Regions from separate parts of the Phytobacter sp. genome, predicted to be linked through region 1. Evidence: predicted binding sites of a transcription regulator. Region 1 holds the regulator's gene; each other region holds the start of a gene.

Region 1 (7,392 bases):
CCGGACTGTTTTGAGGTCACGGCACTAAGCGAAACGCAGGAGATTATGGGCATTCGCCATCGCCAGTGGGATCTGGAAGGGGTGCAGTTCCATCCGGAAAGTATCCTCAGTGAGCAGGGGCATGCGCTATTGAATAACTTTCTGCATCGCACCGATTTTTAGTTGCCATTGAGTGATTTTTTATGCATATTTCGTGATTATATTTTCACTTCTGCTTCTTATTTAACAAGGGTGGGGTCACATGGCAACTCAGCAAGACGCAATCACGCGCGCAACCTTCGATGACGTTATTTTACCTATCTTCGCACCGGCCGAATTTATTCCGGTGAAAGCTAAGGGCAGCCGCGTCTGGGATCAGCAGGGCAAAGAGTACGTTGATTTTGCAGGTGGCATTGCGGTGACGGCGCTGGGGCACTGTCATCCGGCACTGGTAGAAACATTAAAAACCCAGGGCGAAACCCTGTGGCATATCAGCAACGTATTCACCAATGAACCGGCGCTGCGTCTGGCGCGTAAGATGATTGATGCGACTTTTGCTGAGCGCGTCGTATTCATGAACTCCGGCACTGAAGCCAACGAAACGGCGTTCAAGCTGGCGCGTTTTTATGCCTCCACCCGCCATAGCCCGCACAAAACCAAAATTATCGCCTTCCATAATGCTTTCCATGGTCGTTCGCTCTTCACGGTCACCGTGGGCGGTCAGCCGAAATATTCTGACGGTTTTGGCCCGAAACCCGCCGATATTATCCACGTGCCGTTTAACGATTTGCATGCGGTCAAAGCGGTAATGGACGATCATACCTGTGCGGTTGTTGTTGAGCCGATCCAGGGGGAAGGCGGCGTGACGGCTGCGACGCCGGAGTTCCTGCAGGGGCTGCGCGATCTCTGTGACGAGCACAATGCGCTGCTGGTGTTTGATGAAGTGCAGTGCGGCATGGGCCGTTGTGGTGAGCTGTTTGCCTATATGCATTACGGCGTGACGCCGGATATCCTCACCAGCGCCAAAGCACTCGGCGGCGGTTTCCCCGTCAGCGCCATGCTGACCACGCAGGAGATTGCCAGTGCGTTCCATCCGGGCTCTCACGGCTCCACCTACGGTGGTAACCCGCTGGCCTGTGCCGTTGCCGGTACCGCGTTCGATATCATTAACACGCCGGAAGTCTTAAACGGGGTGAATGCGAAGCGCGAGCTGTTTGTGAAGCATCTGCAAAACATCAACGCGCAGTACAATATCTTCAGCGATATTCGCGGCATGGGCCTGTTGATTGGTGCTGAACTGACACCGCAATTCAAAGGCCGTGCACGTGATTTCCTGCTGGCTGCTGCTGATGCAGGGGTGATGGTGCTGAATGCCGGGCCTGATGTGATGCGTTTTGCGCCTGCGCTTATCGTTGAAGAGAGCGATATCGAAGAAGGCATGAGCCGCTTTGCTAAAGCGGTTGCAAAAGTGGTTAACGGCTAACGTCGTAACCGACGGTTTAACCAGATACCGTGATGTGGGCGCTGACGCCATGCTACCGACGAAATGGTGTGCATGGTGCTCAGATGCCCCAGAATACGTTGCAGATGCTGTTCCAGCGTACTCATCGGGCCGTGGGTCATCGTCTCCGGCGCTTCCAGAATATTTACATCCCCCGACTCTCCCGGCCCGTCATACTCCAGCCGCTGCTGACAGCGCTGCAGGGCAATCTCACACGACTGTAAGTACCGCTGCGCTAAATCCGGCGTGAGCATGGTGTGCTCGCGCGCAAGCGTTGTCATGGCATTGATATGCTCGACAATAAACTGGCTGTGGGTAACCCACAATTTCATATCCGACAGATAGCGCGTATCGAAACCGGGCTCCTGCATCGCCTGGTTGAGCGAGTTAAATAAAGCGTTGTGAGCCTGGTTGACGCGCATTCGCTGCCAGGCCAGTGGCGTAGCCTGCGGATCGTTGCTGAGAATAAGCTGGATAGCCTCCTGGTAAGTACCCAGAGCATCATGGGCGTTACGACGCAGCAGCCCGCTTTGCCACTGCGGCCAGAGCCAGAGGATGCCGCCAAAGGCAATCAAACAACCAATCAGGGTATCGATAAGCCGGGCCACGATAAACTGCTCACCATTCAGCGTCAGTAACTGGAGCGTGTACACCGCCGTCAGGGTAAAGCCCACCATCGCCCAGCCGTAGCTTTTACGAATGATCAGGTAGCTTATCAGCGTGACGATAAGCATGGTGGCGAGCGTGTAGCCCTCCGGCACATGGTAGTGCAGCGTGGCCCCGGCGATAATCAACCCAGCCATAGTGCCTGCCGCCCGGTGCAGGATGCGCACCCGCGTTGCGCCGTAGCCGTTCTGAGTGACGAACATGACCGTCATCATAATCCAGTAGGGTTTAGGCAAATGCAGCGCGCTGCCCATCAGGCTGGCTACGCTCAGCATGACGCTGATGCGTGCGGCGTTCCGTAAGGCCGCGGATTTGAAGGAGAGGTAGCTTTTCAACGCCGGAATGAGCGGCAGACGGCGCTGCTTTTCTGCCATTAAATCGCGAATATAGAGTGGGCGCTGAGTACGCAGCACACGGGCAATCTGGCTGAAATGCCAGGCGCAGAACTGGCCTACCGGGTTATCCGGATGCTGGAGGGCAATTTTCTCCAGCGCACTGATCTGCTTTTCCATGTTGAAACGCTGGGGATAGCGGTGATAGAGAATATCGTCCGCGATTACCCTCAACCGTGCAGCGACGGTTTGCGCGTTCCAGCGGATCACCTCTTCAGCGTGGCTGCGTTCCACCAGTTCCTGCACTTCCTGGGGCTGATGCAGGCTAACGGCAATGTGTTCCTGTAAATCCAGCGCCACCTGGAAGACCCGCCTTAATCTTTTGTAATCACCATTCTGATTTGCCGCCAGCATATGCAGTTGCTGGTAGCACTGGCTAATCATGTCCACTGCTTTTTGCTGACGCGCCAGCAGCGGCGGCAGGGCTTTTTCCGGGTCCGCGTGTTGGGTCAGCATGCTGTATTTTGCTTCGCAGTAATCGGCCAACTGACGATAGAGCAAACTCAACGACTCACGCAGCGGCTGCTCTCGCCAGAGCCAGAACCAGAAGGCGTTAAATGCGCCATACCACAGCGTGCCAAGGCTGTAGATCAACAGCGGTTCCCATACCGACATATTGCCCGCAAGGCTCAGGGTGAAAATGGCGGCAATCAGTGACGCGGGGAGCAACCTGCCGTGCAGCGCGCTGATTTCTGCAGTGACACCGAGGATAAGCGTCAACAGGGTCAAAATAAGCGGCAGGGGGATGTTTTCAAAAAGCAAAAATTGCACCGCGAGACTGCTGCCAGCAAAAAGCGAGCCGCCAATAATCACGCGCTTGAAGAAGCGCTTATGCAGCGTGTCGAGACCAGCGATGTTGCAACAGGCGGGGACTAATGAGAAAAGCAGCCCTAAATCCAGTCGGCCCACAATCAAGCCAACGGTCACAGGCAGGCATAACACCAGCGTTTGTCGCAGTGCATAGTTGATTTCGGGGTGGTAAATCAGCCTGCGCCACATGGGGAAACAAAAACGGCGCACTGCCAGGGGCAATGCGCCGTTCGGAGATTAACGTGTTCCGTACACGACGATCGTTTTACCGTGAGCGGAGATCAGGTTCTGATCTTCGAGCATCTTCAGGATGCGGCCAACGGTTTCACGAGAACAGCCCACGATCTGACCAATTTCCTGACGGGTTATTTTAATTTGCATACCGTCCGGGTGGGTCATTGCGTCGGGTTGTTTCGCCAGATTCAGTAACGTCTGAGCAATACGGCCTGTCACATCGAGGAAGGCGAGGTTGCCGACTTTTTCCGAAGTGACCTGCAGGCGGCGCGCCATCTGCGAGGACAAGCGCATCAGAATATCCGGGTTTACCTGGATCAACTGACGGAATTTTTTGTAGGAAATTTCGGCCACTTCACAAGCGGTCTTGGCGCGTACCCATGCACTGCGCTCCTGACCTTCTTCGAACAGACCCAGTTCACCAATAAAATCGCCCTGGTTAAGGTAAGAGAGGATCATCTCTTTCCCTTCTTCATCCTTGATGAGCACAGCCACTGAGCCTTTGACGATGTAATACAACGTTTCCGCTTTTTCACCCTGGTGAATCAGCGTGCTCTTCGACGGGTACTTATGAATATGGCAATGAGACAAGAACCATTCGAGAGTCGGGTCTGTTTGCGGTTTGCCAAGCACCATGCGCGGTTATCCTCTGTTATAAGCTGGCTCCAGACTCAGGATCTGCGCCCTGTGACTGGGGTTGCAATCTGTCTTCCCGATACCTGGGAAGTGCACCGTCAGACATGTCTGCGGCCTCTAAGATGTGATGTCCTCTGCGTACATGCAGTACATCAATGTATCACTGTAGCATCCAGACTGTTTTAGCATAGCTTTAATCGCCTGTCTCCTGGTGTCTCGCTTCAGCTTGACGCAGGTCGCCTTCCGTTGCGAGTTTTCTTATGTACGCGTAATCTGTAGAGAAAATTGCTACTCCGGAGTTAATTAAAATGCATGCTCGTGTGAAATGGGTTGAAGGTTTGACGTTCCTGGGTGAGTCTGCTTCCGGGCACCAGATTTTGATGGACGGTAACTCAGGCGATAAAGCCCCGAGCCCGATGGAGATGGTACTGATGGCCGCAGGCGGATGCAGCGCTATCGATGTGGTTTCTATCCTGCAAAAAGGGCGTCATGACGTGACGGATTGCGAGGTGAAATTGACATCCGAGCGTCGTGAAGAAGCGCCACGTCTGTTCACCCACATCAATCTGCATTTCATTGTGACAGGCAAAGCGTTGAAAGATGCCGCGGTGTCGCGTGCAGTAGACCTTTCAGCTGAGAAGTATTGCTCTGTTGCGCTGATGCTGGAAAAAGCGGTGAATATCACGCACTCGTATGAAGTGATTGAAGCGTGATGGGTTGAGGGCATTGTGCGGTCTGATGCCCTCAACCTGACCCTCTCCCACGGGGAGAGGGGACTGATGTTACTCGATTTTCTTACCTTCCATCAGCCGTTCTACCAGCGGTGTCATGATGAGTTCCATCGCCAGCCCCATTTTGCCGCCCGGCACCACTAACGTATTCATATGAGAAATAAACGAACCCTGTAACATGGCTAGCAGCCAGGGATAATCAATGCCTTCCAGATTGCGGAAATGAATCACCACAAAGCTTTCATCCAGCGACGGAATGACTTTGGCCGCAAACGGGTTAGAGGTGTCGACGGTGGGGACGCGCTGGAAGTTAATATGGGTACGAGAAAACTGCGGCGTAATGAAGTTGATGTAGTCGTCCATTGAACGCACCACGGAATCCATTACCGCTTCACGGGAGTGGCCGCGTTCGCTGGTATCCCGCACCAGTTTTTGCATCCATTCCAGGTTGACGATAGGCACCACGCCCACCAGCAGATCCACATGGCGTGCGACGTCATGCTGCGGTGTGACCACACCACCGTGCAATCCCTCATAGAACAGTACGTCCGTTGGCTCCGGCAGCGGCTGCCAGGGTGTAAAGGTTCCAGGAACCTGATTCCAGGGAACCGCTTCGTCATAGGTGTGCAGGTATTTGCGTGCCTGGCCCTTACCCGTGTGGCCGTACTCGATAAACGTCTGTTCCAGTAGTCCGAAGTCATTGGCTTCAGGGCCAAAATAGCTGATGTGACGGCCTAAATCTCGCGCCTTGCGAATCGCCATGTCCATTTCGGGACGGGTGTAGCGGTGAAAACTGTCGCCTTCAACTTCAGCAGCATGCAGATCGAGTTGGGCGAAAATTTTACGAAACGCGAGGCTGGTGGTGGTGGTTCCCGCACCGCTGGAGCCTGTAACAGCGATAACCGGATGTTTAGCAGACATAGCGACTCCAGAAAATAGCGATGATGTTCGCTTGAGCTTTGTTAATCGCGAAACTGTGTGCGTGGCATGATGTTGACGCTTTCGTGTAATTCCGACCACACCAGCACGGCTTCGCCGCTTTTTAGTTGTCGCTTAACATCAGCAACTTTTTGGGCAAACGCGCGTTCATGTTCACCATAATCAGTGCCTTCGCGCAAGACAAAGCTCTCAATAAGGTTATCCAGCGTTTCAGGCGCCAGATCTTGCCAGGGAATAATCATCTTAGTCTTCCAGCCAGGTTTTCAGCCAGTCAGGGATACGTTTCTCAAGCCACATTTCTGGCCGCATCAGGGTGCCACCTACAAAGCCGACGTGACCACCGTGTTCGGTCAACTGATACTCCACGCAGGGCGGCAGCGTTGCCGGATCCGGGATCACATGGCTGTCCATAAAGGGATCATCTTTCGCATGGATGATGAGCGTAGGGCAGGTGATTTTGTTTAATAACGGCATGGCGCTGCACTGACGATAGTAATCAATGGCGTCAGCAAAGCCATGAATGCGCGCCGTGATCAAATCATCGAATTCACGCAACCGGCGCACCCGTTTTAGCTGCAGCAGATCGATTGGCAAAGTGCCGGGGTACGCTTTCAGTTTTCTCGATGCGTTGCCTTTGAGCAAATTCAGCAAGTAGTGCTGATACACCCGCGAAAAGCCTTTTTCGATATGCGCGCTGCACGCTTCCAGCACAAAAGGCGCGGAGACAATCACGGCGGCATCCAGAGGCACATGGTTGCCCTCTTTTGCCAGCAGGCAGGCAAGCATATTGCCGCCCAATGAGTACCCAACGGCGGCGGTGCGAGCCTCACCAAACTCACGTTTTAGCCAGTGCAGGAACCAGGTGCCGTCTTCGGTCTCACCGGAGTGATAAATACGATTAAGACGATTAGGTTCGCCACTGCAGCCACGAAAATGCATGACCACGCCCAGCCAGCCACGGGCTTTTGCTGCTTCGATCAGGCCATGAGCATAAGGGCTATGCAGGCTGCCTTCCAGCCCGTGGAAGACCACCAGCCGGGGTTTATGTTTGGCCTGATGAGGGTCTTCGCTCCACGCCAGGTCGACAAAATCACCATCCGGCAGTTCGAGGCGTTGCCAGGTGGGTGTAAAACCCAGCTTGCGGCGAATCACACGCGGCAGCATGGTCTGGAAATGAGGGTTACGCCCACCGCGCATCGGGCGGAAATCCTGCGTATTCTCTTCAATTTCCGAAAGTCGTGAGGGGGTAATTTCAGCCATAGTACGGAAAATCAATAAATTGTTGGGGGACGACTATAACAACACGCAATGTTTACGTTTGCTCATTTCATGGGCTACGTGTGTGTTACAGGCTAATCCGCCAGTAAATTACGGGAAAAGAGATGGATGTCGACATCCGGCTTACGCCGCCACAAGCGCGCTTTTCGCGCCCCTGTTGCCACGCTCTCGCCAGTCTCTTCAAACATGCCCGAGGCCTCGAAGCGGCGAATCAGGCTCTTTCGCT
Region 2 (7,392 bases), on a different contig from region 1:
GGAAGCATGACGCTCGTAAAGGGAGAGGATATTAGCAGCAGTAGGCTGGTTCATCGAATTAATGTCCATCTTTATTCAGATGGGACATCATAAATAAAAAGCTCCGGCCATTGCCAGAGCTTTAAAAATGTTAGTCTCACTAAAGATGATGCGCTGTGTGTGTATTTAAACCATAATGAGCACGTACAACTTGTCCCAACACGTTACGATCCACAGTGACGGCTGCACGTTCTTCTGGAATAGCCAGTCGATATTCGCAGCCAGGGATAATGGTTGTTAAACGATGCCATTTCTTCTTATAAAGGATCCATCTCATCACTCCCCTCCCATCTTCCGTTCTTCAATTCATTCTTGCTTTAGGTATATTGTAGTCCGGGTTAACACGAAGGTAATGATTAAGATCAGCTATTCATCCAATTTGAGAAAATACCCACAAAAACCAGGCAAAGAGTGTGGTCTTTAAGTAAAAGAAGAGCTTAAGTCAGGCAGAAGAGAATATATTCTGGCTAATCACATTTGAGATAAGTTGATACATTCAGAAAACCGCCATCAACACAATAAAATGCTGAAATTTGTGTTTGATTAGTTAAAAATAACGACACTAAAATCGTCTCTTGCCGGTATAGCAATCAATGAAATGCAACGGCATATAACCCAAGCCTGGAAATGACTTAATACCTCGAGGGCTTCAGTGTTAGCCACGGTTAAGTTTGATTTGTGCCAACCAATTGGTATGTTCGCAGAGGATATTGTATTTATTTTCAACAGATTAATATCGATTTTCACCTATTGTCGTGATAAAACTCCGCAGCAGTGGCCTTTATACGGATGGTCACTTAACCTGTCACATCCGATACTGTTCTCAGCCCAGTATTATCAATAGCCAGGATCAGATTCGGTTCGTATCCAGTCCCGCCGACTTCAGTCGGTCGGTAATTTTAAACATTTTTGCGACTACGGTTCTGAACGACTGGTTAACGCCAATGCCATCGCAAATGTCTTCACGTGGCAGATGTTTTAATTGATCAGCATATTTAATGAGTTGCAAATGCATTTCTGCCAGTTTTGCGCGTGGCGGTGCACCGTTAAGTGCCTTCTTGATCGCCGCGTAAATTTGTTGCTCACTATTCATTAAGAGTGCCTTATATTAATGCGCAAAACTTGTTGTATCACATGACGCTTTGCGCTGGCACTAGGTGCTTTCACATTGTGTAAATAAATCTCGCCCCTCGCGAGCGAAATTCAGAAAAGATGAAAGAGACGGCGTTGGAGGTGATATTAGCATCGCCAATAATACCAGCGACATACTTAACCCCTAAGGCAAATTACCCCTATTTACTTCAGCAGGTCAGGGGGCATAAAACCAAGTGGTTAAAACGTTTTAACAGTGATACGAAATATACCGCTGAAGCGCTCACGCCCGAAGCACCTTAATCAACGCGTCCCCTTTAGCCGTCATGGAAAACAAACCGTGCACTCTGCCCGGTTTGTTTTCGCTAACATGCCTCTAATCACTCAACCCGCGATTCACCAGCATCGGTTCGATCAGCGGATCGTGCCCGCGCCACTGACGATAAAGTTCAGCCAAATCAGTGCTGTTGCCACGGGACAAAATTGCCTCACGGAAAATCTGCCCGTTTTCACGCGTTAATCCACCGTTATCAACAAACCACTGATAGCCGTCGTCGGCCAGCATTTGCGTCCACAGATAGGCGTAATATCCTGCCGCATAGCCGCCGCCGAAAATATGGGCGAAATAGCTGCTGCGATAGCGCGGTGGAACAGCGTGAATATCCAGCGATTCACGACGAATAGCTTCGGTTTCAAACGTATCGACATCATCAACCTTTTCATCTGCACGCAGACTATGCCAGTTCATGTCCAACAGCGCAGCGCTGAGCAACTCTGTCATATCATAGCCTTTGTTGAACTGTGTACTGCGCAGCATTCGCTCGCGCAATCCTTCCGGCATGGGCTCACCACTCTGATAATGGCGCGCATAGCGAGTAAACACCTCAGGATGGCGCGCCCAGTGTTCATTGATTTGCGAAGGGAACTCAACAAAATCTCGCGGGGTATTGGTGCCGGAAAGAGTGGCGTAACGCTGGCTGGCGAACAGGCCGTGCAATGTGTGGCCAAATTCATGGAACAGCGTCACCACATCGTCCCAGGAGAGCAGTGCCACCTGTCCATCGGCAGGTTTCTGGTAATTACAGACGTTGTAGATGACCGGTGAGGCATCTTCGAGCGTTGACTGCTCGACAAAATTGCCCATCCATGCGCCACCACTTTTCGAATCACGAGCAAAAAAATCGCCGTAGAACAGTGCCATACCTTTACCGTCAGCGTCGAAAATTTCCCAGACGCGCACATCAGGGTGATACACAGGAATGTCGAAACGCTCAACAAAACGGATGCCAAACAACTGTTTAGCACAGTAAAAAACACCGTCAATTAGCGTATTTTCGAGGGCAAAGTAAGGGGCAATTTGCGCGTCATCAACGTCATATTTTGCCAGTCGCACCTGTTCGGCATACCACGACCAGTCCCACGCCTGTACTGTGAAACCGCCCTGCTGATCGTCAATCACCTTCTGAATATCCGCCAGTTCTCGCTCGGCTCTGAAGCGCGCTGCCAAGGCTATCCCACGCATAAACTCAAACGCAGCCTGCGGTGTTGCAGCCATCTGGTCCGCGATTTTCCAGCTCGCGTAGTCCGGGAACCCGAGCAACTTCGCCTGTTTTGCACGTAATTCAGCAAGGCGCAACACAATGCTCCGCGTATCGTTTGCCTCGCCTTTTGAGGTGCGCTGCGTGCTGGCGAGGAACAGGTTTTCACGGGTTTGTCGCTCACGCAGTGATGCCAGTAACGGCTGTTGCGTGGTGTTGAGCAACGTGAGCAGCCAGCGGCCAGTCAGCCCTTTTTCTTTCGCGGCAGTGGCGGCTGCAGTGATCGCTTCTTCACTGAGCCCATCCAACTGATGCAGATAATCCACCACCAGTCCGCCCGCTTTATCAGCGGCCAGTAATCGTTGGTTAAACTGACTGGTGAGACCAGCCGCTTCGGTGTTGAGTGCTTTTAATGCCTGCTTGTCTTGCGCACTTAACGTTGCACCCGCGAGCATGAATTTCTGCCAGACCACCTCTGTCAGCCGCAAAGATTCCGCATCAAGTCCGGCCGATTCCTGATGTTGCCAGACGCTATCAATACGGGAAAACAACGCGTTATTGAGGTAAATCTCATTCGCCAGTTGTGCAAGCTCGGTAGAGAATTCTTCGTCCAGTTGCTGCAAAAAATCATTGGTATGGGCGGAGGTCATCGCAAAGAAGACGTTTGTCACTCGCGAGAGGATCTCGCCACTGCGCTCCAGGGCCAGGATGGTATTGGCAAAATCCGCCGGTGCCGTATTTTTTGCAATGGCATCCACTTGCGCGCGTTTTTGCGCCACGCCCTCGTCAAAGGCCGGGCGGTAATGGTCCTGATGAATCAGATCAAAAGGGGGAGCCTGATACGGCAGTGCGCTGATACCTGAGAAAGGATTTGTTACCGACATATTCCACTCCTGAATACGGTGAGTCACAGCAGACCAGGCATCCGCTTGCGTTATCGCAATGATTGACCAGACTGGGATAAAAATCTTGCCCGCATTTTACGCTGGCAACATAGAATGATGAAGAAAATACAATACTGCAACAAATCAGGGCTAGCCCTATAGTGTCGAACATGCCAGGCTAATCACACATAAAAAGCGTTGAGGAACAGTGAGATGATTATTTTAGTTACCGGAGCAACGGCGGGTTTTGGTGAGAGCATTACGCGTCGTTTCTTGCAAAACGGGCACAAAGTCATTGCTACGGGTCGCCGCCAGGAACGTCTGCAAGAACTGAAAGATGAACTGGGTGATAACCTCTATACCGCGCAGGTGGATGTGCGTAACCGTGCGGCCATCGAAGAGATGCTCGCGAATTTGCCAGCAGAATGGCAGAGCATTGATGTGCTGGTTAACAATGCCGGACTGGCACTGGGTCTGGAGCCCGCACACAAAGCCAGCATTGATGATTGGGAAACGATGATCGATACCAATAACAAAGGCCTGGTCTACATGACCCGAGCCGTGTTACCGGGTATGGTTGAGCGTAACCGGGGTCATATCATTAACATTGGGTCTACCGCTGGGAGCTGGCCTTATGCGGGCGGCAACGTCTACGGGGCGACCAAAGCCTTTGTCCGTCAGTTTAGTCTGAACCTGCGTACCGACCTGAACGGTACCGCCATTCGCGTAACCAACCTTGAACCAGGGCTTGTGGGCGGCACTGAGTTCTCTAACGTGCGCTTCAAAGGCGATGATAACAAAGCTGGTAAAACGTACGAGAACACCAATGCCCTCTCTGCGGAGGATGTGACCGAAGCAGTGTGGTGGGTCGCGAACCTGCCAAAACACGTTAATATCAATACGCTGGAGATGATGCCGGTTAGTCAGACCTATGCAGGCTTAAGCGTTCACCGCGAAGGTTAATTTCCGCCCCGGTCTGCGGGCCGGGTATGGGAACGACGGCAAATAAGTGGTATGGTAGGTAAGTTAACCTCATAAAAAGTAAGCACGAATGACCGTTGAAACCCAGCTCAATCCGACACAGCCCGTCAACCAGCAAATCTATCGCATTTTGCGTCAGGATATTGTGCATTGCCTGATCCCGCCGGGAACCCCACTTTCAGAGAAAGAGGTGTCGGTGCGTTTTGACGTGTCGCGTCAGCCTGTCCGTGAAGCCTTTATCAAACTCGCCGAAAACGGTCTGATTCAGATTCGCCCCCAGCGCGGCAGCTACGTGAACAAAATCTCGTTAAGTCAGGTGCGCAATGGTTGTTTCGTGCGTCAGGCGATTGAGTGTGCAGTTGCCCGCCGCGCGGCTGGCATGATTACTGACAGTCATTGCTATCAACTTGAGCAAAATCTCAATCAACAACGGATCGCCATTGAGCGTAAACAACTTGATGACTTCTTCCAGCTTGACGATGAGTTTCACCAGAAACTGGCGTTAATTGCCGATTGCCAGCTCGCCTGGGACACCATCGAGAACATCAAAGCCACCATTGACCGTGTGCGCTACATGAGTCTCGACCACGTTTCACCACCGGAAATGTTGCTGCGCCAGCACAACGATATCTTCGTGGCGCTGGAGAAACGCGATGCGGATGCCGTAGAGAAAGCGATGACACAGCATTTGCAGGAAATCAGCGCTTCCGTGAAACTGATCAGCCAGGAAAATCGCGACTGGTTCAGCGAAGACTGACCCCTTTTTGCTCCTCTCCTTATTTGCAACGTCGTGCTGTTTTAACCCACTAAAAAGTGTGACGTTGATCAAAAACAAAAAATCATCTCAGCAAAAGCGTATTTATAAGGGCGTTCGCTTCGGGGACGCCTTCTGCCCCGGCATGTTTTGCGGATGATAAAAGGAGAAACCACCATGATGACTTATGATCGTAACCGTAATGCTATTACCACCGGCACCCGCGTCATGATTAATGGCACTGGCCGTACCGGCAAAATTGTTGCTATACACGCAAATGGCCTGAATGCAGGTCAGGTACGTCGCAGCAAAACGGTGGAAGTAGAAGGTTGTGAAGGCCAATTCGAACCCGTTGAACTGATTCGCCTCGGCCTGCACTAATGGTGAGAATGCCGCCAGATGGCGGCATTCATGACTCAGAACTTCGCGATGTACTGGGCAACCGTGGCTTTCGCCCCGTTGGCCAGCAAAGCCTGATAGGCAGCAAGCACCTGTTGAGCAAAAGTCGCATCCAGCGGCAATTCGGTACCAAAAATCGCCTCAATCCCCAACAGCGCTTTCACGCGTGCTTCGCCTTCTGCACTGCTGTTGACCGCTTGCTGAATGACAGCGAGCAGTGGATCGCTCACTTCAATTGCCTGTCCCTGTTCATCCACACCACCGACATAGCGCATCCAGCCTGCAATTCCCAGAGCCAGCAAATCAAATTCGTGATTGTGGACCAGATGCCAGCGCACGGAATCCAGCATGCGCTGTGGCAGTTTCTGGCTCCCGTCCATGGCAATCTGCCAGGTACGGTGGCGCAACGCCGTATTGCTGTAGCGAGCAATCAGCAAGTCCGCATAGTGAGCCAGATCGACGCCCTTCACTTTCAGGGTCGGAGCCTGTTCAGCCAGCATCAACGTGTGTGCGGCACGGCGATAATTGTCATCTTCCATGCACTCATTGATGTGCTGATATCCGGCAAGGTAGCCCAGATACGCGAGGAAAGAGTGGCTGCCGTTTAGCATACGCAGTTTCATCTCTTCGAACGGCACCACGTCTGCCACCAGCTCCGCACCGGCTTTTTCCCACTCCGGGCGACCGGCAACAAAGTTGTCTTCAATAACCCACTGACGGAACGGTTCACAGGCTACGCCAGCCGGGTCAAGTACGCCGGTAATCTGTTCGATTTTGTCCAGCGTATCCGCTGTCACGGCAGGCACAATACGGTCAACCATGGTTGACGGGAAGGTCACGTTTGCTTCGATCCAGTCAGCCAGTTCCGCGTTAACGGCGCGGGCAAAGGCACAAATGACATTACGCGTCACATGACCGTTTTCCGGCATGTTGTCGCAGGACATCACGGTGAACGGTGCAAGACCGGCGGCTTTTCGGCGCGCTAACGCTTCAACAATCACGCCAGCAGCCGATTTCGGCTGATGTGGGTTTTGCAGATCCGCTGCAATGAACGGCGTGTCGAGTACAAGTTGGCCAGTCGCCGGTGAGTGACCGTAACCTTTTTCGGTGATGGTCAGGGAAACAATCGCCACCTGCGGTTCACACATCGCTGCCAGCACCGTTTCCAGGCCATCAACCTGCGCATGCAGCGCGCGTGTTGCCACGCCCACCACGCGAGCGGTCCACGCATCCGCAGACATTTCTGCCACGGTGTAGAGGTTATCCTGCGCTTTCAGATCGGCGATTTGTTGTTCACCGCCAATCAGGTTGACCTCGCAGTAACCCCAGTCACTACCGTGTTCTGAAGCCAGAATATCGGCATACACGGACTGGTGCGCACGGTGAAATGCGCCAAAACCTAAATGGACAATGCGGGGAACCAGTTTGCTACGATCATAAGAGGGTAACGTGGCTTTCGCCGTTAACAGTCTGTTTTCCATGGAGAGACTCTTCTTATTAAATGAAACAGTGGTTCATTAGATTAATGACTGCCGCAAACCAGACTATGATTTGCGACAGCTTTTGCTGACTACACTAACTAGAATGGTAACTAAATGTTGCGTAATTCGCCCCTCAACGTGGATAGTCTTTCCACTTTGTTTTAGGGTCAGGAATTAGACAAAGTTACGTGAAGCAGAGGTGGAAACGGCGGGTTGTGGCTCAG
Region 3 (7,392 bases), on a different contig from region 1:
CGAGATTACCCTATCACCCTAAGCATTGCGAGCGCTTTTCCGCGATTTTTTATAAGAAATAATGATACAAAAAGTTAAATATCGGGAATGGATAAAAAGTGGTCAATTTGGGTTAAAAAACATGCAAATTACTCATTTTCATCATGAATATTGTGACGGGAATATGACGGTAATTGGGTGATTTCGGGAAATTTGGCTCAGGGAGCGAAAACGATCCCTGATGTTGACAGTGTATTGATGTTAATAAAATGTTTAGTGGCTGTTTATTTTCCCGGCAGGTACCGATCAAATGCCGCAATAATTTTGTCGCTCAATGGGGTCATCAGACACCACGGAAGACCAATCAGCGCCACTGAAAGCGAACCGACAGCAATATCTGTAAACCAGTGAGCACCAATCATCACACGTGGGAAAGCGAAAACCACAAAAATAATCAGGGCTATGGCAAAGGCTTTTTTGCCGAAATATCGCAACATGATGGATGAAAAAATAAGCAGCATCATTCCATGATCTCCCGGGAAGCTGTCTTTTGACGCGTCCTTAGTTGGGAAATTTAGTAATTCACTGACCCGATGAATATCGGTAAAAAATAGCGTTGGACTTTCACGTTTAACGGGAATAACTAATTGCGCCAGTTGATTTAATACCACGGCAAACAACAGCATTGTCAGACCAATAATGAGGATGCGACGTCGTCCCTGGCTATCTTCCTGCATCCAGAACCACAACATTAAACAGCCCATTGCCAGAAGTGAACACGCATCAAAGGCACGGTTGTTCGTCAGTGCAACCAGCCACAAAAAGGCGCGGCTTTCGACCAGCCCCTGGTTAAAGAAATGGAAGATGGAGGCGTCCAGCGGGGACCAGGCACCGTGATTCACTGGCAGATACCAGGAGAGAAACAGCGCCAGACCGGCGGCATTAAGGAGTAAAATTAGCGGTAAGCGAGTTTTCATCATTAGCCATTCTTAACAAACAGGGGCAAAACAGTAGTACGCTTAATCTAAACGAAGCTTCAACAGACTGGACTGAAGTGCGTTCCAGTCGGCCTCGGATGAGGTAATAAGCTCGATTCGACTATCCGGTGGCGCAACATTCTGCGTTTCAATGTGGAAATCCTGACCCTGACGATTAAGCCGAACTAATCCTTCCGGGATCCGCATCACCCCTTTAACACGCTCGACCGGTGCCAGACGTGCCCACTCCATCAGACCAATGGTATCGAACTGGGTATCGGCATCGAAAATCCAGCCACACGCATGGTGGCCCTGACCGCTGTTCAGGCTGCGACGCCAGCGTTGTTGCGCCGGCAGACTTAATGCCGCCAGACCTTTACGTTCCCCGGTGTGATGATGGTGTTCTGCACTGACGGGCAGTTCACGCGTATTACGACGCGGTATGTCGAGCAGTTCGACAGGAATATTACCCTGCGTGGTGTCAATGCGCTGACGCTCGCCGCCATACAATTGCCACCACTGGTCGAAAGCATCAATGCTCTCCTGACCAGCACGATCCTGCTTGTTCGCCACAATGATGTCGGCGGCGGCTAACTGATCGCGAAAGTTTTCATTGGTGAGGCTTTTTTCATCCAGCAACTGGCGGGGATCGAGTAGGCATAATGTCGCCTGCAGGTCGATCCAGGGTTCATAGACCGGGGCGGTTAACATATCGAGGATCTGTTTGGGGTGGCCCAGCCCGGTCGGTTCAATTAACAGACGGTCGGGTTTGCCCTGGCGCAGCAGTGTGTTCAGGCCAACCTGCATCGGCAAGCCGTTGACGCAGCACATGCATCCGCCGGGAATTTCTTTCAACAAGGCACCACTGTCTGCCAGTAAGGCACCATCAATACCGACTTCGCCAAATTCGTTGACCAGCACGGCCCACTTTTCATTCTCAGGTTTATTCGCCAGCAAATGCAGAATCGCAGTGGTTTTACCGCTGCCGAGAAAGCCGGTAATCAAGTTAGTTTTGGTCACGTGCACTCCAGGATGACGCATGAAATGGGTGCGACAATCCTGGCGAAAAAGTACAAGAAAGAGAAGGGCGGGAGTGGCGAAAGAGATGCCCACTCCGTTTAATCGCAGAAAATGTTAAGAATTAACGGCCTCACGGACAGCCACATGGGCGCCGTTTTTTACCAGTTTTTGCCAGGCAGATTCGATAGCATTCACAAACACAGTGTTGGCAGCAAGATCGGTACCAAAGATCTCGCTCAGTGACAGCAAAGCCACCACGCGCTGATTTTCACTGCTGGTTTCAACGATACCGTGAATTTTTTCGGCCAGCGGGTCACGCACGTCAATGTCGTTTCCGGCATCGTCAGCGCCGCTGACATAGCGCATCCAGCCTGCCACTCCCAATGCCAGTAATGACCAGTCACTACCACGCTGAAGATGAATGCGGATGCTTTCCAGCATACGCTGCGGGAGTTTTTGACTGCCATCCATCGCGATTTGCCAGGTACGATGTTTCAGTGCCGGATTAGCAAAACGGTCAAGCAAACTTTCAGCATAAGCGTTTAAATCCACACCGCTGATGCCCAGGGTTGGAGCCTGCTCATTCAGCATCAGCTTGCCTGCGGCAGCACGGTAATCGGCATCCTGCATGCAATCCGAAATATGGGCAAATCCGGCCAGATAGCCGAGATAAGCGAGGAAAGAGTGGCTGCCATTGAGCATGCGTAATTTCATCTCTTCCCACGGGCGAACATCCTGCACCAGTTGTACGCCGGCAACCTCCCATTCAGGGCGCCCGGCAACAAAATCATCTTCCACTACCCACTGGATGTAAGGTTCGCAACTGATCGCCACCGGGTCAGCCACGCCCAGTACCGCCGTAATTTCTGCCAGCGACTCGTCGGTGGCGGCGGGTACGATACGGTCCACCATGGTGGATGGAAAGCGGACATGCTGGTTAATCCAGTCGGCCAGTTCTGCCGATCGTGTTTGAGCCATCCCTAGCACCGCATGTTTCACAACGTGGCCATTGTCCGGAATATTATCGCATGAGAGCACGGTGAAAGCGGGAAGACCGCGTTCGCGACGACGCGACAACGCCTCAACCAGGATACCGGGCGCGGAGTGTGGCTCGGTAGGGTGTTCAAGGTCATGGGCGATACGCGACTGGCTCAGATCCAGTTTGCCGGTCGCCGGATCGATGCAATACCCTTTTTCGGTGATGGTCAGCGACACAATCGCCACCTGAGGTTCGCAAAATTTCTCAATAATGGCGGCCAGTGTATCCAGTTTTGCGTTCAGGCATTCATTGATCACGCCAATGATTCGAGCCTCATTTCCCGCTGCACCTTTTTCCAGCACCGTATAGAGATGATCCTGTTCACGCAGTTGCGCCATCAAAAGATCGCCGCTGAACAAACTGATCTCGCAAATCCCCCAGTCGCCTCCCTTTGCGTTCAAAACGCGGTCGGTCAACAGAGCCTGGTGGGCACGATGAAAGGCACCAAAGCCAAAGTGAACAATGCGAGAGCGTAGGGAATGACGATCGTACTGAGGGCGTTGTACCGTATCCGGTAACGTTGCTGTGGCAATGGTCTGCATAAAATGACACCTGATTAACCAATAATTAACAATATGCAGTGTAAAGTTATATGACAGCAAATTGAATTGGTGTGCCTTAAATATCCGGGGAATGTGAGCTGGATCAATCATTGTTGGTGCGGGCTTTGATCTGTTTTGTGAAACATGTATGGTAGTCGTCATTAACTGTTCTGTATTGGTATAACAACTTTTAGAGGGTGAGGCGATGGAACAAACCTGGCGTTGGTACGGACCGAACGATCCGGTGTCTTTAGATGATGTGCGTCAGGCTGGCGCAACAGGCGTGGTGACCGCGCTTCATCACATTCCAAATGGTCAGGTCTGGCCGGTTGATGAGATTAAAAAACGCCAGGCGCTGTTGGCCGAAAAAGGGCTGGTCTGGTCGGTAGTGGAAAGTATTCCGGTTCACGAAGAGATCAAAACCCATACGGGTCAGTTTGACACCTGGATTGCTAACTACCAGCAAAGCATTCGTAACCTGGCTGAATGTGGCATCGATACCGTCTGCTATAACTTCATGCCGATTCTCGACTGGACGCGTACCGATCTGGAGTATCAGTTGCCGGATGGTTCCAAAGCACTGCGTTTTGACCAGGTAGCCTTCGCCGCATTTGAACTCTACATCCTTAAACGTGAAGGTGCTGAGGCGGATTACAGCGAAGAAGAGCAACATCAGGCGCAGGCCTGTTTTGAAGCGATGACTGCCGCCGAAATTGAAAAGCTGACGCGCAACATCATCGCAGGTCTGCCGGGTGCGGAAGAGGGTTATACGCTGGAGCAGTTCCATGCGCGCCTTGCCGAATACGATGGCATCGATAAAGCACAGCTGCGCGAAAACATGGCGTATTTCCTGCGTGCAATTGTACCGGTTGCGGAAGCCTGCGGGTTACGTCTGGCGGTTCACCCGGACGATCCACCGCGTCCTATCCTTGGCCTGCCGCGCATTGTCTCCACGCTGGAAGATATGCAGTGGCTGAAAGAGGCGGTTAACAGCATCAATAACGGCTTCACCATGTGCACCGGCTCCTATGGCGTGCGTGCTGACAACGACCTGGTGCTGATGATCGAAACCTTTGGCGATCGCATTCACTTTACCCATTTGCGCTCAACCTGCCGTGAAGCAAACCCGAAAACCTTCCATGAGGCGGCACATCTGGGCGGTGACGTGAATATGGTGGCGGTGGTTGATGCGATTCTCAGCGAAGAGCAGCGCCGTAAAAAAGCCGGCGACCTGCGTCCGATTCCGTTCCGACCAGATCACGGGCACCAGATGCTGGATGACCTGCGCAAGAAAACCAACCCGGGCTATTCGGCAATCGGGCGTCTGAAAGGGATGGCGGAAGTGCGCGGTGTTGAGCTGGCGCTGAAGATGACCAAATATCCTGAACTGCTGTAACAGAAAAAGAAAACCCGGCAAAAGCCGGGTTTTTTGTTTTTAGTCTGCGCGACCCATATAACGTTTTTCTTCGATATGGATGCGGATTTTCTCGCCAGCAGACAGGTATTCAGGGACCTGTACAACCAGACCGGTGGTCAGGGTTGCCGGTTTGTTGCGCGCACTGGCGGAAGCCCCTTTGATGCCCGGTGCAGTATCAACAATTTCCAGATCGACGGTCTGCGGCAATTCCAGTGCCAGCAACTGACCATCCCAGGTCAGAACCTGCATGTCCGGCATGCCGCCTTCAGGAATAAACTGCAGCTCTTCTTCAATCTGGTCTTTGGTGAAGATGTACGGGGTGTAATCTTCTTTATCCATGAACACGTATTCGTTGCCGTCGATGTAGGAGAAATCGACATAACGACGGGTCAGGGTCACGGTATCAACGATATCATCACCTTTAAAACGCTCTTCCACTTTCAGCCCGGTACGGACGTCAGCAAAACGCATTTTGTACAGTGTCGCAGCACCACGGGCGCTCGGTGCCTGAATATCAATATCTTTTACAATCAGCAGTTTGCCGTTGTAATTCAGCACCATACCTTTTTTAATCTCGTTCGCTCTTGGCATCGCGTAAATCCTGTGAATTTAAAATAGAGAAAATATCGCGACAAATTACTCGCGAGGGCCTTTGCAGGCAAGTGGAATCGCTGAGTTTTGCGTTTGAGAGGCTAAAGATGGTAGTTTGGCGGCCAATCTACCTGAGAGTTGTCATTATGGAATGCCGCCCGGATTGCGGGGCCTGTTGTATCGCCCCCTCTATATCAAGCCCGATCCCCGGGATGCCGCAGGGCAAACCGGCCAATACGCGCTGTGTTCAACTGGCGGACGACTTTAAATGCAAGATTTTCACTTCACCACTGCGTCCGAAAGTCTGTTCCGGTTTACAGCCCAGCCGCGAGATGTGTTTTAGTCACCGGGACGATGCCATCACTTATCTGATTGCGCTGGAAGCGGCAACGGCACCCTAGCGGTTTGTTGCTGTCTCACCTTTTCTTCGTGCTCTAGCAGCCATTTTTTTCGTGCAACGCCGCCGCCATATCCACCTAACGCCCCATTCTTGCCGATGATTCGATGGCAGGGAATGATAATGGCAATACGGTTCGCACCTGTTGCATTCGCTACGGCGCGAACGGCGTCGGGGCGCTCCATCTTTTCTGCCAGCATGGCGTAAGGTTCGGTCTTGCCACATTCAACGGCCGGCAGCGTTTGCCAGACGGTTTGCTGAAAGACAGAGCCTGGGGTATCCAGCGGCACTGTGAAATGCGTACGCGTGCCAAGAAAATACTCGTCGATCTCTTTGATGGCCTGCCGGGTGTGTGCATTCTCTCCGGCAAGGATCCTGGCCTTACAGAGTCGCTGAAGATCGCCGAACTCGGTTTCCAGCATTTTTCGGTCGGTAAACTCCAGCAGGCAGATGCCTTTATCGGTCGCGCAGACAAACATCGGCCCCAGCGGCGTGGTGAAACGCTGGATCAGGATAACGCTCGCTAAATCGGTGGGCGCAGCGCCGGTCAGCTTTTTGAAGGTATAACCAAAGCCGCTCAGGGAGTCGTAGCCACTGTCGAAAGCGGTTTCTGTGGCCTTACGTCCGGATTTCAGCGACTGCATGGCTTCATTGACCCGCAGCATGCGCTGGTATGCCTGAAACGTCATGCCGTGATGCTTGCGAAACCATCGACGCAGCGCCTCGGGGCTTATCTGGTGTTCACGCAGGACGTCATCGCTGATTTTTGTTTGTGGGTTGCTGCGCAGTAAGGCCAGCGCCCTTTCAACATCCGGCGGTGCAGTGCAGGCATTTTCCGTTGGGCGGCACACTTTGCAGGGGCGAAAACCTGCATCAATGGCAGACTTCATATCGGAATAAAACAGCACATTTTCCCGCTTTGGTTTACGCGCACGACAGGTGGCGATGCAAAATACGCCGGTCGTTTTGACCCCCACGAAAAAAATCCCCGCATAGTCTGAAGCGCGCGCAATCAGTGCCTGGTACCAGGTATTACAAACCGCGTCGTCATTCATCAGCATGGGCAAATACCGCCTTAAAGGATTGGTTTGCCAGAATAGAGGAAAACAGCCGTTGCGACGATGCCTGGCATTGTTGATGAATAAAACTACCCATTGAGATGCGTTTAACGCCCAGAGATGTGAGCGTGCTGAAGTCGGGAAGGGCAGGCATGCACATAACGTTCAGCGGGAGCGGGACGGCGTCAACAACCGCGGAAATATCGCCCGGCTGTGTAATGCAGGGGACAAACAGGCCGTCAGCACCGTGCGCTGCGTACAGCAATCCTCTGGCGAGGGTGTTTTCACGCGCATCCTCAAGACTCAGTAAAAAGCTATCGGTACGTGCATTAATGAACAGGGCAAGGTGATTCTGGTCGAGTTGCTGACGGC
Region 4 (7,392 bases), on a different contig from region 1:
AGTCCCTGAATCGGTAAATATTCACGCCGCACAGGCGGCTCATCGTCATCAAGCTCGGGTGTGTCTTAATGCAGCTCCCGCACGATTGTTAAGTCAGGAACTGGCAAGCAACATTGATATTCTGGTTGTTAACGGAGTTGAAGCACGGGATTTAAGTGGCATTGAGGTGACGGATTTGGATTCTGCTCGCGCTGCAACAGACAAACTTAGCGAACGCTTTCCTGCCGTCGTTGTGACGGCGGGTGAACATGGTGTTGCGTTTGGCATGAAAGGGGAGACCGCCCGTTCTCTGCCTGCTATTCCTGTTATGCTGGTGAGTACCCACGGCGCAGGGGATTGCTTTGTGGGGGTGTTGTGCAACGCGCTTTCTCGAGGCGAAAGTCTCGCACAAGCTTGTCAACGCGCGAATGAAGCTGCAGCTGAACATGTTTCACGGATTAGTTAGTCATTCTATTGCGGTGGCGATCGCGGCCACCGCACTATCTCTTGACTGGAACGACACGCCTTTAACAAACATTTCCATATCCTGGAGGGTATAAAACACTTTAATCACGGTACTTCCCCCCTGTCTTGATCAACGTCGTTATGATGAGTGAGACTGTTTGCCGAATACTTTTCTATTTATAAGTAATCTGCCTGAATTAAGTGGTTTTGTACTACTTCCGCCTGCAGAGTGTTTTACAAATTAATCACCATTCGGCCTTTTTCAAACCAAATATAATTTATCTTGTTATATTGTAGATCTAACCTATCTTGCAGATGTGAAGCTCAGTGTTCCATCGACCCGTTGAACTCATGGCACGAAGCGGACAATTCATTAGCTTGCGCACTGACAATGTCCAGGGTTAGCTCGGAACTAAGTGCTTCGACAAATCACGATATCCATGACAAAGGAAATTCATTGCAGCCACATCACATTCACTCAGGTTGCACTAATCGCCGCTAAAAGGCCTCCTGCAGTAGCGAGGCGAGAAGAATTTTTGCAGGCTTGGCTGTGTCAATTTGCTTTACCGTGAGCATATGGGCATAAATCCGTGGCCATTTTGCCGTATGCCCACAATATACCCGCAAAAGTTCGGTGCAGTTAAATCATGTTAGTTACTGTGCGGGAATGATGGCGTGGTTAAACGGCATTGATATCTAGTGTTTTGGTAATTGAGGGAAATGATGGGTAATTAAGAAATGGTGTCCCCTGCAGGAATCGAACCTGCAACTAGCCCTTAGGAGGGGCTCGTTATATCCATTTAACTAAGGGGACAAGGCGGCAGGAGTATAACGTTATTCCGGCTGCGCGTTAAGCGTACCTGCGCCCAAGTGGTTAAAGTGTCACCGTTTCGCCTCTTTTTCTGCAAAATCCTGGGGGGATTGCTGTTCCTTTGCTTTGGCTTTAGCCTCCGCCTTGCGGGCATTAATCATATCGTTGCGGATCTGCGCATGGCTCAGCAGGGCAAAGATGAGCGTTCCGCCGCAAATGTTACCCGCGAGGGTGGGAAGGGCGAAGGGCCAGAAGAATTCGCTCCAGTGAATAGTCCCATTAAAGATCAGATAAAAGATTTCGACTGCGCCCACGACAATATGGGTGGTGTCGGCGAGGGCAATAAGCCAGGTCATCAGAATAATGACTACGATTTTCGCTGCACCCGCAGAAGGGAACATCCAGACCATAGTGGCAATAATCCAGCCGGAGATGATGGCGTTGGAAAACATCTCCGCAGGGCTATTTTTCATCACGTCCATACCGATTTTTACAAACGCACCCCGCGTCTCTTCATCAAAAATGGGCATATATTCGAACGCCCAGGCAGCAACCCCTGTGCCAACCAGATTCCCCAACAACACCACGCTCCAGAGACGTATCATCAGGCCGAAATTCACCCACGAAGGGGTCTGCATCACGGGCAGTACAGCGGTCACGGTATTTTCGGTAAAGAGTTGCTGACGGGCCATAATGACAATAATAAAGCCAAAGGTATAACCGAGGTTTTCCAGCACAAACGCGCCCGGAATACCGTCAAGCTGAACGTGAAAAATCCCTTTTGCCAGCAGCGATGCGCTCATGGATAAGCCGGCGGCAATGGCAGACCAGAAGAGCGCCATGGCGTCGCGTTCCAGCTCCTTCTCACCATCCTGCCGGATGTGTTCATGAATCGCCATCGCACGAGAGGGAAGCCGGTCTTCATCGACTTCAATCTTCTCGCCACGCTGCTTCTCATCGCTCTCTACTTGAATCTCTTCAGTGTGTTTATCGATTTTTTCTTCCACGACGTCGCCCATGATAGCTCTACCAAAAATTGTTTTATTCCATAAGCGTAGCGGCTTTTATCAGCCCTTCAGGGCGGTTCAGTCCGAATTTATTGTTAATGGCAGCTATGGTGATACCGAATGCGCAAAGTTTATATACTATGGCGGCAAACACGGGGCCAAACTACAGCTATGCTGAAATGAGGATTTCCCGTTTCGTAGACATCACAACGTGTACTGATACAATGCGTTGCATGCTTATGACGCTACTCACCACGGCCTGCATTTGCGCGCAAAGGGATGGCGTTTCGCGAAAGCCATTTTCTTCAGGGAGACATCTATGAATTTTCGCCTGTCAGCGCTCGCGCTGGCGACAACCCTTCTGGCTGGCTGCGCCAGTTCCGGGGATCAGCAGGGGCGTTCTGATCCGCTTGAAGGGTTTAACCGCACGATGTACAGCTTCAACTTCAACGTACTGGATCCGTATGTTTTGCGGCCTGTTGCCGTTGCCTGGCGTGACTATGTGCCGCAACCGGCGAGAAATGGCCTGAGCAACTTTACCAGTAACCTTGAAGAGCCAGCCATCATGGTGAACTTCTTCCTGCAGGGCGATCCCTACCAGGGCATGGTGCACTTCACGCGCTTCTTCCTGAACACCCTACTGGGGATGGGCGGCTTTATGGATGTCGCCGGCATGTCAAATGACAAACTGCAACGGGTTGATCCACACCGCTTTGGTAGCACGCTGGGTCATTACGGGATCGGTTACGGTCCATACGTGCAGCTGCCGTTCTATGGCAGCTTTACGCTGCGTGAAGATGGTGGCGATATGGCTGATACGCTCTATCCGGTGCTTTCCTGGCTGACCTGGCCATTGTCCGTAGGTAAATGGACAGTGGAAGGGATCGAGTCACGTGCGCAACTTCTGGATTCCGATGGCCTGCTGCGTCAGTCTTCTGACCCGTACATCCTGGTGCGTGAAGCTTACTTCCAGCGCCACGACTTCATCGCCAACGGCGGTAAGCTAAAGCCGGATGAAAACCCGAACGCGAAAGCGATCGAAGGTGATTTAAAAGATATCGACTCTGAATAAGTAAATGCAGAGCAATAAAAAAGGTGAGCGCATTATCTGGCTCACCTTTTTTTATGTCAGATAAAAATCAGAACGCGTAGTTAAAGTTCGCACCATACAGCCAGGCACGACCTTCAGATTTAAAGGTGTATGGGCCTTCGGTGAATTCCACTTTCTGACCGTGCATGTAAGAAACACCCAGATCAACTGACGCATCTTTGTTGAAGGCGTACGTGGTACCTGCACTCAGCCAGAAGCGGTCCTGATCCGGAATGGAGATAGAACGTTTGTCTGCCGGAACCGGGCTGTCATCGAAGGCAATACCGGTACGGAAGGTCCAGTTATCATCCATATAGTAGGTGGTACCCAATGCAATGCGGTAAGAATCTTTGAAGCCTTCTTCTTTCTTAAAAAGTGTCTGACCGTTGCTGCTGGTGGCTTTCAGCTCCTGGAACTGGCTCCAACTGGTGTATGCCAGGCTGTAGTGAATCGCCCACTGCGGTGCCACTCGGTTGTAACCTGAAATTTCCCACATTTCTGGCAGGTTCAGGGTCAACGCACCATTGGTGGTTTGGCCGCCTGTTCCATACGGTAAACCCAGGCCCAGTGCGGCGTTAATTGGGTTCAATGACGTAGGCAGGCTGCTCTTATAATCGCCGTCGAAGTCGACTTTAATTTCAGAGCGGTAGGTCAAACCATAACGGTTGTCTTTATCAAGTTCATACAGGATACCGGCGTTCCAGCCAAAGCCCCACTCATCACCTTTCAGGTAAGCAATCTGGGTATCACGGCTGATACCGCCTGCTTGCGAACCAATGGCTGCAGCCTGAGCTGGAGTCAACTGGCCTGAGCGAACCAATGCCGGGATGTTAGAACCGATGATTTGCGGCAGGTCACCTGCATAACGCTCCAGTTTTGCTTTCGCGTAAACGGCATCAAAGCCCAGACCGAAGCTCCAGTGGCTGTCCAGGCGGTAGGCACCGCTCAGGTTCAGGTTAATGGTTTCCAGGTCGGTTTTACCGCCCATCGAACCTGCTGCATAACTGTTGTTAAATTCAGTCGCCAGGCCGTAGTTGGAGGTTAGTGACGCACCCATACCGAACTGATCGTTAATCGGTGTCACAAAGTGCAGGTTAGGCACCCAGGCCGTTGGAGCGATATTGTCCTGACTTGCATCGTTACCTATAGAGGAACGACCAGACACATTTACATCCGGATCAACGAAAATAGCACCGCCCGAGAAAGTCGGACGATCAAACATCATGATCAATGCAGGGTTACGGCTGACGTTACCTGCATCATCAGCAATTGCACCTTCACCAGAATAGGCACGGCCAAGGCCAGAAGAAGAAAATTCGTTGAGCTGAAAGCCTGCTGACCAGGCTTGAGTTGAGACGATTGCCACTGCAACAGCGAGAGCAGACTTCGTAAACAGGGTTTTCTGGCTCATGACCAAAACCTCATCAATTATATTTATTTAAATATGTTACATGGCGTAACAGGGGCGCAAGTGTAGGGTCTGCGGTACATCTTAGAAATCAGACCAGTGGCGAGAGTATAGGTCTGACCAGAGGAAATGTTGCAAGGTTGTATATAAAAATTTTCAAGTATGATCTTCGAAACGGGATCTGCGTGGCAAAATTGCGGCCAGGGTCGCTAATCAAAACGGGTGATTTTTGTTTTAGATCATTTTTAAGTGTGATTTCGGTCACTTGAAGGCCTTCTGCAAATTATCAACTGGAGAGGCACCCATGCGGGGGGTAAAATATGTCCAACGTTATCTGGCACCTTGGGTGCGAATTCAGAGGAAATCACAATGAGTAAATGCAGTGCTGATGAAACCCCGGTTTGCTGCTGTATGGATGTTGGTACCATCATGGACAACTCCGACTGCACCGCCTCCTATAGCCGTGTTTTTGCTAACCGCGCTGAAGCGGAAGAAACTCTGGCTGCACTGACCGCAAAAGCCCGTGGTGTGGAATCTGATCCTTGCCAGATTACCGCGACCTGGACAGAAGAAGCACAGGGTGTGCGTCTGGACATTGACTTTGTCTTCGCCTGTGAAGCTGAAACCCTGATCTTCCAGTTGGGCCTGCGTTAATTTCCCCCTACGCTCCTGCATCCTGCGGGAGCGTTATTCTCAATAATCTCTGTGGCTTAGCTCCCAATTTTTCTCCCCTCTGATTGGCTAAATGTAAAAAAATAGTTAAGACTGTTATCAGGTCAGACCACTTTGTGAGTTATGCTGTTAACAGGGGAGTGTTATGAGTCAGGCATTATCGCTTGTCACCCGTCAGGGGGACCGCATCGCTATTGTCAGTGGATTGCGCACGCCATTTGCTCGTCAGGCGACAGCATTCCATGGTGTTCCGGCCATTGAGCTTGGAAAAATGGTGGTGGGAGAGCTGCTCGCTCGCAGTGAAATTCCGCCAGACATTATTGAACAACTGGTGTTTGGTCAGGTGGTTCAAATGCCTGAAGCGCCTAACATTGCCCGTGAGATAGTGCTGGGAACCGGGATGAGTGTGCACACCGATGCCTACAGTGTGAGCCGTGCCTGTGCGACCAGTTTTCAGGCAGTGGCGAATGTGGCCGAAAGTCTGATGGCAGGAACGATAAGAGCGGGTATTGCCGGTGGGGCTGATTCCTCTTCTGTTCTGCCTATCGGCGTCAGTAAAAATCTGGCCCGCACATTAGTTGATGCTAATAAAGCACGAACGTTGGGGCAAAAACTCAAACTTTTCTCTCGTCTGCGTTTACATGACCTGCTCCCCGTACCACCCGCTGTGGTCGAATACTCGACGGGTCTTCGTATGGGCGATACCGCCGAACAGATGGCAAAAAGCTATTCTATTACCCGCGAAGAGCAGGATGCACTGGCTCACCGCTCACACCAGTTTGCCGCCCAGGCCTGGGCCGAGGGCAAGCTAAACGACGAGGTGATGACCGCCTATTCACCGCCTTATCGCGAACCGCTGGTGCAGGATAATAATGTGCGCCAAAACTCCAGCCTGGCAGACTACGCGAAGCTGCGCCCGGCGTTTGATCGCAAACATGGCACAGTCACCGCTGCGAACAGTACGCCGCTGACCGACGGTGCAGCGGCAGTGATCCTGATGACTGAATCCCGTGCCCGCGAACTGGGGCTGAAGCCGCTGGGCTATCTGCGCAGCTATGCTTTTACTGCCATTGATGTACAGCAGGACATGTTGTTGGGGCCAGCCTGGGCGACACCGCTGGCGCTTGATCGGGCCGGGCTGACTCTTGCGGATCTGACCCTGTTTGATATGCATGAAGCCTTTGCTGCTCAGACGCTGACCAACCTGAAGCTGATGGCAAGCGAACGTTTTGCCCGCGATGTGCTGGGGCGTTCGCAGGCAACCGGGGATGTGGATGACAGCAAATTCAACGTGCTGGGGGGCTCGATTGCTTACGGTCATCCGTTTGCTGCCACCGGCGCACGTATGATCACCCAAACGCTCAATGAACTTCGCCGCCGTGGCGGAGGATTTGGTCTTGTCACCGCCTGTGCGGCAGGTGGGCTGGGTGCGGCTATGGTTCTGGAGGCTGAATAATGGAAATGATGTCGGCATTTACCCTGACCGTTCGCCCTGATTTTGTCGCTGTCGTCACCGTTGACGTGCCTGGCGAGAAAATGAATACCCTGAAGGCCGAGTTTGGCACCCAGGTGCGCGCTATTCTCAAGCAAATTCGTGAGAATAAAAGTCTCCGTGGCGTGGTGTTTATCTCTGGCAAACCTGACAACTTTATAGCCGGGGCAGACATCCACATGATCGATCGCTGCCAGAACGCGAAAGAGGCTGAAGATCTTGCCCGACAGGGGCAAAAGATTATGTCGGAGATTCATGGGTTGTCGATCCCGGTGATCGCGGCCATTCATGGACCCTGTCTCGGCGGCGGTCTGGAACTGGCGTTGGCCTGTCATCGCCGTGTTTGTACTGATGATGCCAAAACCGTGTTGGGTTTGCCGGAAGTGCAACTGGGGTTGCTGCCCGGTTCCGGCGGCACACAACGCTTGCCGCGCCTGATAGGGGTGAGTACTGCGCTGGAGATGATTC

Evidence for each region. Region 1 encodes CRP, which controls carbon source genes, mostly activating them, when cyclic AMP is high. Its sites were predicted from a motif close to ATGTGANNNNNNTCACAT; they were not measured.
Region 2: ydfZ (putative selenium delivery protein YdfZ) is a predicted target of CRP. The motif match lies at 5,348-5,365, and genes of this name have one in related genera.
Region 3: uxuA (mannonate dehydratase) is a predicted target of CRP. The motif match lies at 3,649-3,666, and genes of this name have one in related genera.
Region 4: AC5JPW_RS19240 (YfcZ/YiiS family protein) is a predicted target of CRP. The motif match lies at 5,010-5,027, and genes of this name have one in related genera.

The regions. Positions count from the first base shown of each region.
Region 1 covers NZ_JCACPZ010000001.1:531,096-538,487, forward strand. The annotation lists gene pabA (aminodeoxychorismate synthase component 2) at 1-162, shown strand, start outside; gene argD (bifunctional acetylornithine/succinyldiaminopimelate transaminase) at 242-1,462, shown strand; gene AC5JPW_RS02445 (YccS/YhfK family putative transporter) at 1,459-3,537, opposite strand; gene crp (cAMP-activated global transcriptional regulator CRP) at 3,586-4,218, opposite strand; gene AC5JPW_RS02455 (OsmC family protein) at 4,527-4,931, shown strand; gene AC5JPW_RS02460 (phosphoribulokinase) at 5,001-5,870, opposite strand; gene AC5JPW_RS02465 (YheU family protein) at 5,912-6,130, opposite strand; gene AC5JPW_RS02470 (hydrolase) at 6,132-7,148, opposite strand; gene AC5JPW_RS02475 (NUDIX hydrolase) at 7,241-7,392, opposite strand, start outside.
Region 2 covers NZ_JCACPZ010000009.1:285,117-292,508, reverse strand. The annotation lists gene AC5JPW_RS25890 (class I SAM-dependent methyltransferase) at 1-54, opposite strand, end outside; gene AC5JPW_RS25885 (HTH-like domain-containing protein) at 890-1,132, opposite strand; gene dcp (peptidyl-dipeptidase Dcp) at 1,508-3,553, opposite strand; gene ydfG (bifunctional NADP-dependent 3-hydroxy acid dehydrogenase/3-hydroxypropionate dehydrogenase YdfG) at 3,767-4,516, shown strand; gene AC5JPW_RS25870 (GntR family transcriptional regulator) at 4,605-5,291, shown strand; gene ydfZ (putative selenium delivery protein YdfZ) at 5,466-5,669, shown strand; gene AC5JPW_RS25860 (mannitol dehydrogenase family protein) at 5,705-7,168, opposite strand; gene AC5JPW_RS25855 (MFS transporter) at 7,343-7,392, opposite strand, start outside.
Region 3 covers NZ_JCACPZ010000008.1:155,055-162,446, reverse strand. The annotation lists gene AC5JPW_RS18665 (phosphatase PAP2 family protein) at 264-956, opposite strand; gene AC5JPW_RS18660 (CobW family GTP-binding protein) at 999-1,976, opposite strand; gene AC5JPW_RS18655 (mannitol dehydrogenase family protein) at 2,091-3,557, opposite strand; gene uxuA (mannonate dehydratase) at 3,763-4,953, shown strand; gene yeiP (elongation factor P-like protein YeiP) at 4,993-5,565, opposite strand; gene AC5JPW_RS18640 (YkgJ family cysteine cluster protein) at 5,712-5,966, shown strand; gene AC5JPW_RS18635 (bifunctional transcriptional activator/DNA repair enzyme AdaA) at 5,926-7,023, opposite strand; gene AC5JPW_RS18630 (isocitrate lyase/PEP mutase family protein) at 7,010-7,392, opposite strand, start outside.
Region 4 covers NZ_JCACPZ010000008.1:291,104-298,495, reverse strand. The annotation lists gene AC5JPW_RS19265 (ribokinase) at 1-445, shown strand, start outside; tRNA gene AC5JPW_RS19260 (tRNA-Arg) at 1,184-1,258, opposite strand; gene AC5JPW_RS19255 (formate/nitrite transporter family protein) at 1,327-2,274, opposite strand; gene mlaA (phospholipid-binding lipoprotein MlaA) at 2,582-3,334, shown strand; gene fadL (long-chain fatty acid transporter FadL) at 3,402-4,763, opposite strand; gene AC5JPW_RS19240 (YfcZ/YiiS family protein) at 5,130-5,414, shown strand; gene fadI (acetyl-CoA C-acyltransferase FadI) at 5,578-6,888, shown strand; gene fadJ (fatty acid oxidation complex subunit alpha FadJ) at 6,888-7,392, shown strand, end outside.